Regions from separate parts of the Spiribacter roseus genome, predicted to be linked through region 2. Evidence: predicted binding sites of a transcription regulator. Region 2 holds the regulator's gene; the other holds the start of a gene.
What was found. Region 2 encodes sigma-54, which starts transcription at its own class of promoters, with help from an activator protein. Its sites were predicted from a motif close to TGGCANGNTNCNTGCTT; they were not measured.
Positions count from the first base shown of each region.

Region 1 (4,213 bases), 850 kb from region 2:
ACCGTGGATCCTTGTCGAGGCTCATCAGTGCGCTTGCGGTCAGTCCATTGGTGATACCGAAGTCGCCGCGCAGGCGGACATGATCACCGGTTACACTGTTCCCATCATTAAGGTCGATGGTCGAGCGCCCGGTCTGCGTGACGCTGCCGCGGAAATGACGCTCGCCGGCCCTGAGCTGACTGGCAGGGATCGTGCGCTCAACCTGGCGCTCCTCAACTTCACCGGAGGGTCCGTAGAGCACAACACGTAGACGGTTGGCGCCATACCCGAGCGGCACATCCTCGAATTCATAGCGCCCATCGGCGTCGATTGTCTGGAAGTCGATCAGCGCCGAGCCGCGATAGAGCTCGGCGTCCCAACCCGGCAGGGCATCCCCTTCAATGCGGATGACATCGAACAGTTCAGGCCGTGAGCGCGGTGCCGTACTAAAGCGCAGGCCGCGGCCCTGCGCTCCACCCCCCGCGAGCGGCATTCGCAGGCCACTGACATCGCCAAAGTGCAGACGATAAAGCCCGTGGATGCCGAATGCCCTGCCAGACGGCGATTCACGACCAGCCCGCCAGCGCAGTGTTTGCAGCCCCCCGCGGTCATTACCGCTGTAGAAGATTTGGTTGGAGACGTAGCCTGCCTCGACATTGAATGAACCGCTCGCGCTAAAAGCCAGTCGCGAGGTGGACTCATCAGCGCTTGTGCGCATCTGCAGCGTGCCGCGGGGCGTGCCCCAAGCGCGGTAGGGGGCATCGAGCTGCCTGTAGCGATCCGGTGTTGCCACATCCGGGCGGTCAAAATCACGCCAGCGTTGCTCGCGTAGCACGCGTAGATCCACGGGTAGTGGTCGCTGGCTTCGCAGACGGACGAAAAGGCCGTTTTCGCCCAGACTTGCATCGATGCCAAACCAGCGCTTGAATCGCTGTGACTGAATGTAGAGCCGGCTATCGCGCTCAACGATCACCCCGGCAGGCCAGGGCTTACCGGCGTCCTCAACCCGCAATTGGCGGGTGTTGACATCGATCTCGACCGACGGTCGGTTCGCTCCCAGCGATAATGCATAGCGCCCCGGGCGTGTGGAGCCGACCTGCCCTTCACCGGCTCGGACGATCGGCTCAACCGGCAGCCAAAGCGCCCCGGTGGGCGATTCATAGACATCATGAAAGTCGGGGATCGACCGCCCATTGAGCGTCATTTCGACCAGCAAAGACGTCCGCGGTGGAACCGCTGACTCAGCCTCCTCACTCGCCTTTGCCGCTATGGCGGTCACCACTCCCAGCAATAGCGCTACAGCGGCAGCGCCCCGGCCCATGGCGCGGAGACTCCCGATCTTGAGTCGATGCGATCATAACGGCGCACGCCGGACGAGCCTGCGCTCACTGACACACCGTCTGCTCCGGTTCGCCACGGGCGGGGAATTCGGGCCAGAGCTGCAGACAGACCGCCTCCTCAAGCCGGGCATCATTCTCAAGTCTGGGTACCCGGATACGCTGCTCGTCGACCGTGTTACCCATGCGCAACCGGCCGCTTGTGTAGCGCTCGCCGCTTGATGCGCCCACCAGCGCCACTGTTCCGATGTAACTGATGGCCTCGGGCGGTTTGCTGACGGTGAAATAGCCGTGAGTATCCGCATCATCCGGCGATGGCGCGAATGCGCCGACACTCAACGTGGGCGAATTCACGTTGTGCCGAATGTAGACCGTCACCGGCAACACAGGCTGCAGGGCAACACCCACCGAGAGCCCCTGGTCGCCTTCCTCTGACTCGCCGTCACCGAAATTCGGTTCATAGTCCACCTCACGCGACTGAACGGCAAGCTGGACAATGTATTCCCCGGCCGGCAAATCCGCCGGCGGCCGGAAGACCATCCGCAGCGGCCGGGATCGGTTTGCGGGCACGACGGTGCGCTCGGGTGCCCAGCGCAGGTAGTCCCGGCCGTCATTGACCTCGTCGGAGAGATCATCCGGCACTACCTCGAACTCCACTGGCGAGGGGGTCATGCTGAGCAGCTCAACTTGACCCGACCGAGAGCGTTCATCGAGAACGACGACGCTGTCGGTAATCGACACCGAAATGGCATGCGCCATCATTGGCGCCAAAAGCCCTATGAACGATAGACGCCGAGCTAAAGAGGAAACCCTGGCGGAAATGCTTTTACATTTGGGCTGATAGCTGTCGATATTAATTCGCGCACTCACTATCTCGTCCGGGATATCAAGCACCACTTACTCACTGACGCCGGCCTCTTGTCGAGCTATCGCCGTGGCCCCGACGCTTCGCGTTATTCTTAACCTATACCGTAATACCAATTGGACATGTCATGGATCGTCGTTCACCTCAACTGTCAGGGACGTCTCATAATCTTGGAAGTCGCCGGAACTAAGATCATTAGATATCTCTAGTTCCCCACCAATATGCACAGACCCCTCACCGGAACCATCAAGTTCAAACTTTTCTCCCTCCTTGCTATCCTCTGGTGCAACGGAGAGCGGACTTTCTCCTTCTTTTAACTTGACTTCGTCAGGTAGGGCGATCTTAATCTTTTGTCCGTCGTCACCACCGCTTATTGTGCACTTACCCGATTGCGAATCTCCGGCGAGGGATACATTCTCACTACCATCCACCGTCTCGGCTTTCGCATCCTCGCCAGCCTCAATTTGAACGACATCAACGGACCCACGGTCTCCCACCGGCACAATCAATTCTCCAAAGTTCAGCGCCCTATTGCACTCGATGGTCATTGCAGCCGTGAGCGTCGCTTTCACATCCAAGTCGGCTCTAGGCGTATCCGCCCATGCATTGGATGAAGCCAGTACGAATGCAGCAGCACTCCCTGCGATGATAAGGCGGCGTTGTTTCATTTTGGTCCATTCCATCATGATTTCCTCAAACCTTTGGGCAGGCACTCTTTACCCAGCTATTACGCCATTTCGGTTGCAGGATGCAGGGACAATGCCGCTGAAACCTTACAACCCCTTACGGTCGCAGAGGATGTAGGCTGATATGCCGTGTAAAGAGGGACTGGGCGCCTGCGCGCATGGCCAGGGCGCCAGGAGCGGTGGATAGCGTGAAACGGCATGACAGCCGAAAGCCGAAAAAACGACGTTAGCGCGGGGGTGATCGCGCCATTCCGTCGCCTCAACGGCGTCCTTATCGAGGTCGCGCTGGTGCTCGCGATCATGCTGACGCCGGCGGCGGCGCTCGAGGGTAATCCAGCCATCGAGCAGGCGGAATACCTCATCACCGAAGCGCCCTCGACACCCGGGGAGCAGGCGAGGTGGCGGCCCTACCATATTGGTCAGACACTCGGGTTTGTCGAGGGCTCTGTCTGGATGAAGCTGCGGTTTGCGCCGCCCGAAGCAATGCCGGATAACCCCTGGCTGCTCATCCGGCCGGTTTATCTCGATCACATCGAGGTCTATCGCGGCGGGGCCAGTCCTACGCGGCGCTTCGTAGCCGGTGACCGTCAGCCGACGGCTGGAGGAATCGTGCCAGACACCTACGCGATGGCGCTGGTGCGTGCGGACATCGAGGAAGGCCTGCTGATCCGTTTCGAATCTCGCAATCTCATGCAGCCTTACCTTAAAGTGCGTTCGCAGCAGGCGCTACAAGAGGTAGGAGCGGGGTTTTATTCACTCGTCAGCGTTGCGATCGCTGCCACATTGTTCTATCTCCTCTGGGCTGCTACTTCGATGATCGCCTCGCCTACACCGCTGGTGGCGGCGTTCATTGCACGGCTATCGCTCTATCTGCTGACCCTTTTCATTCATACCGGGCTCACACGGCCCTTGTTTGGCGAAGGGGCAATCCTCACGCAGGACCTCACCCATAACGCCACCGCGCTTGCTTATATCACGGTGGCCCAGATCTTTGATTTCATGCTGCTCCGTGAGATCGGCGGGCGATGGGCGACACGGCTTTTTGCTGGTGTGATCGCAGTGAGTGCGCTCTCGAAACTGCTTGCCTTCGGGCTTGGCGATGTCTCGCTGGCGCTGCAGATCAATAACAGTTCAGCACTGGCGACGTTGCTGCTCGCGCTGGTGCTGATGCCCTTTTGTCGGCCGTCGGGCACAGCGGTCTATGTCATCAACCGCGCCACGTTGTCGCTCTATTTCCTACTCCAGGCACTACCCCTGGGGCTGCTGTTCGCCGGCACGCTCATCGGGAGTGCCTGGTTTGCCCGACTCCTGGAGTTCTCTTTCATTAACTATGCCGTTCTGCCGGG
Region 1 is NZ_CP016382.1:354,840-359,052, forward strand. It holds gene BBH56_RS01795 (carboxypeptidase regulatory-like domain-containing protein) at 1-1,183, opposite strand, end outside; gene BBH56_RS01800 (hypothetical protein) at 1,365-1,988, opposite strand; gene BBH56_RS01805 (DUF4402 domain-containing protein) at 2,307-2,867, opposite strand; gene BBH56_RS01810 (sensor histidine kinase) at 3,066-4,213, shown strand, end outside.
Region 1: BBH56_RS01805 (DUF4402 domain-containing protein) is a predicted target of sigma-54. The motif match lies at 2,930-2,946, and genes of this name have one in related genera.

Region 2 (4,213 bases):
CCGTGGACGGCACCCCGGCCACCTACCGCGAGACCGTGGCGGATGCCGCCCCGCGACGGGCCGAGGCACCGCGGATGGAATACTTCGTCGCCGGTCCCGAGCGGCTGATCCTCAAACAGGGCGGACGCCTCTGGCAGGGCGACAACACAGTGACCGGACGCACCGTCACGCATTACCCCGAAACCGCCCGCACCGTTGCCGAGAGCGGCGCTGACGACGACGAGCGCGTCAATGTCAGCGTCAACCCTGCGACGGACTGACCGGCATGGCGCGCAACCAGCTCGAGGCCCACGGGCTGTCAAAAACCTATCGCGGACGCTCAGTGGTGGATGGGGTTTCCATCGGCCTGCAGAGTGGTGAGATCGTCGGTCTGCTGGGCCCGAATGGGGCTGGCAAGACCACCAGCTTTTACATCATTGTCGGCCTGATCCGGGCGGACGCCGGGGTCATCCGGCTGGATGGCGATGACATTGGCAGCCTCCCCATGCATGCCCGGGCACGGCGCGGGATCGGCTACCTGCCCCAGGAGGCATCGGTGTTCCGGCGGCTGCCGGTGCTCGACAACCTGCTCGCCGTGCTCGAGACCCGTGACGGGCTGTCGCGCCAGGCTCGGCTTGAGCAGGCGGAGGCACTGATGGAGGAGTTCGGCATCGGGCATCTGCGTGACCAGGCCGGGATCAGCCTGTCGGGCGGCGAGCGACGGCGCGTTGAGATTGCCCGGGCGCTGGCCGCCGATCCGCGCTTCATCCTGCTGGACGAGCCCTTCGCCGGCGTTGATCCGATCTCGGTGGGCGACATCAAGGGCATCGTCCGACACCTGGCGGAGCGCGGTATCGGCGTACTGATCACCGATCACAACGTCCGCGAGACGCTGGCCCTGGTCGACCGTGCCAGCATCCTCAACGCCGGCCGGGTGATCGCCGACGGGACCCCCGGCATGATCCTCGACAACGCCGAGGTGCGGGCGGTCTACCTGGGCGAGGACTTCCACCTGTGAGACTGGCGGGCGCCGGACAGCCGGCGTTACGCTATCCAGACCAATTCGCACGCGGGGAACAATGAAGCAGTCGCTTGAACTTCGGGCCAGTCAACAGCTCACCATGACGCCCCAGCTGCAGCAGGCGATCCGGCTGCTGCAGCTGCCGGCGGCCGAGCTGGCGCTCGAGATCCGCGAAGCGCTCGAGTCCAACGTCATGCTCGAGCCCGAAGACGACACCGATCACGCCGCCGCAGCCGCCGCGCCCGAGGGGACGACGCCGGCCACCCCCGATCCGTCGGAAGAGCGTCTGGGTTCGAACGCCACCGACGCCACCGAGCTGGGCGAGGGCATGGCGGTCTCCGAGCACTGGGATGACACCGGTCATAACGGGCCGGCGGGCGCCACGGCGGAAGGCGACGGCGGCAGCGACTTTCTCGATCGCCAGGCGGCCCCCGCCGATTCGCTGCGCGATCACCTGCAGTGGCAGGTCGATCTGTCCAGCCTGGGCGCAACCGACCGTCAGATCGCCGCCGCACTGATCGATGCCCTGGACGAGCGCGGGCATCTGGCCGAGCCGGTCAGCGAATTGCGGTCCGCCCTCGACGCCGATGTCGACGCCGACATCGACGAGGACGACATCAACGCCGTCCTCACGATCCTCCAGCACATGGACCCGATCGGCATCGGCGCCCGTGACGCCCGCGAGGCACTGCAGATCCAGATCGACGCCATGCCGCCGGACACGCCCGGGCGCCAGACCGCCCGCCAGGCCATTGAAGCCGACTGGTCACTGTTCAGCCCAGGCCGGCAGGTCGCGCTGCGCGAGCACCTGAAGGTCGACCAGGAACAGCTGGACGTGGCCCTGTCGCTGATCCGCCGACTCGACCCCCATCCCGGATCGCGATTCGGCGAAACCCGCACCGATTACGTCGTCCCCGACTGTCGGGTGCGGCGGGTCAACGGCCGCTGGCAGGTCGAGATCAACCCCGAGGCTTCGCCCCGGGTGCGCATCAACGACTACTACGCGAGCCTGATCCGGCGGGGCGACAGCAGCCGTGACAACAGCCTGCTGCGCGATCACCTGCAGGAGGCACGCTGGCTGATCAAAAGCCTGGAGTCGCGGCGCGACACGCTGCAGCGCGTGGCCGAATGCGTCGTCGAGCGCCAGCAGGCGTTTCTGGAGTATGGTGAAGAGTCGATGCAGCCACTGGTGCTGCGCGATGTCGCCGAGGCCATCGACATGCATGAATCGACCGTATCGCGGATCACCTCGCGGAAATACATCCTCACGCCCCAGGGCACGCTGGAGTTCAAGCATTTTTTCTCAAGCCATGTCCCGACGGCCGACGGCGGTGAGTGCTCGGCGACGGCCATTCGCGCGCGCATCCGCCGGCAGGTGGCGGCAGAGGATCCGGCCAAGCCACTCAGCGATTCACGGCTGACCGAGACGCTGCGTGGGGAGGGCATTCACGTGGCGCGGCGAACCGTGGCCAAATACCGGGAAGTCATGGGGATCGCCTCGTCAACCCAACGCAAACGGCTACGCTGAAGAAGAAAACATAAGGGGAAATCATGAAAATCGACATTACCGGCCATCACGTCGATGTCACCAACGCGCTGCGTGACTACGTCGAGGAGAAATTCCAGCGCCTCGAGCGCCACTTTGATCATGTCGTCGACGTCCATGTGATTCTGACCGTCGAGAAAAAGACCCGTAAGGCGGAGGCCACCCTGGTGGTCAGCGGCGCCCGGCTGTTCGCCGAGTCCACCGCCAGCGAGATGTATGCCGCCATCGACCTGCTGGTCGACAAGCTGGACCGCCAAGTCGTCAAGCACAAGGAAAAGCGCAGCGACCATCATCCGGAGCAGGGACGCGTCGGCGATAATCTGGAACCCTGAGCATCATGGAGCTTACCCGACTGCTGTCGGTGACGCGCACGCAGTGCGGGGTCGACGTCACCAGCAAGAAACGCGCCCTGGAGCGCATGAGCGAGCAACTCATGGCCGATACCCGGGCGGGCGGCGACGCCACGCGCGCCATCTTCGAGGGGTTGATCGTGCGTGAGCGTCTGGGCAGCACCGGACTGGGGCGCGGGGTGGCACTGCCCCATACCCGCAGTCCCGATATCGAAACCCCGCGTGCCGCCCTGGTCCGTCTGAATAAACCCGTCGCCTTCGACGCCGCCGACAGCCAGCCGGTGGATCTGCTGCTCGCCCTCCTCGTGCCTGAGCACAGCAACGATGAGCATCTGCGCATTCTCGCCCGGCTCGCGGAGCTGTTTCGCGACGAACACCTGTGCACGCGGCTGCGCCAGTGCCGCAGCGACGCCGAGCTCTACGCCACCATGACCGGCAGCGACGACGGGGCGCCCGACGCATGAGCCAGATCCCCGGGACGCTGATGCGGGTCAACGGTGTGGGCGTCCTGATTCGGGGCGAGGCGGGCATGGGCAAGAGTGACACCGCGCTGATGCTGCTGCGCGCCGGTCATCAGCTGGTGGCCGATGACGCCGTGATGGTCATACACCGCGGTGACCGGCTGATCGGCCGGGCACCGGACGCCGGTCGCGGGCGGCTGTGCCTGCGCGGGCCGGGGATCATTGCGGTCGGCGATCACTTCGGCACCGGTGCGGTGGCCGACTGGTCACCCATCGACTGCGCCATCGAACTGACCCGGGCCCGACGCCCGGCAAGCGCCACGGCGGACTGGCAGACCCTGACGATCCACGGCATCGGACTGGCCCAACTGGCGCTGTCGCCCGAGCGGCCGGTCGCGGCGATCATCGAGCTTTTGGCAGTGACCGCACCGCGGCCCTGGAAGGTCCCGGAGGCCAGCGCATGCGACTGATCATCGTCAGCGGCCTCTCCGGATCGGGCAAGAGCGTCGCCCTTGCCACCCTGGAGGACTCGGGCTTCTACTGCATCGACAACCTGCCGGTGGATCTGCTGGATGCATTCGGTCAGCACATTGCAATGAGTGGCGAGGAAGCCGACTACGCCGTGGGCATCGATGCACGCAACCAGCCCGCATCGCTGAGTCGCTTTCCCGGCATCCTCGACGCCATCGCCGCCCACGGCCTGGACACCGAAATCGTCTTTCTGGATGCGGATGACGCCACCCTGCTCAAGCGCTTTTCGGAAACCCGCCGCCGCCATCCGCTGAGCGGGCCGGATATCCCGCTGAATGAAGCGATCAAGGGGGAACGTGCCCGCCTCGTCCCGCTCCACGAGCGT
Region 2 is NZ_CP016382.1:1,433,359-1,437,571, forward strand. It holds gene lptA (lipopolysaccharide transport periplasmic protein LptA) at 1-260, shown strand, start outside; gene lptB (LPS export ABC transporter ATP-binding protein) at 266-997, shown strand; gene BBH56_RS07025 (RNA polymerase factor sigma-54) at 1,059-2,528, shown strand; gene hpf (ribosome hibernation-promoting factor, HPF/YfiA family) at 2,552-2,878, shown strand; gene BBH56_RS07035 (PTS sugar transporter subunit IIA) at 2,884-3,360, shown strand; gene BBH56_RS07040 (HPr kinase/phosphorylase) at 3,357-3,827, shown strand; gene rapZ (RNase adapter RapZ) at 3,818-4,213, shown strand, end outside.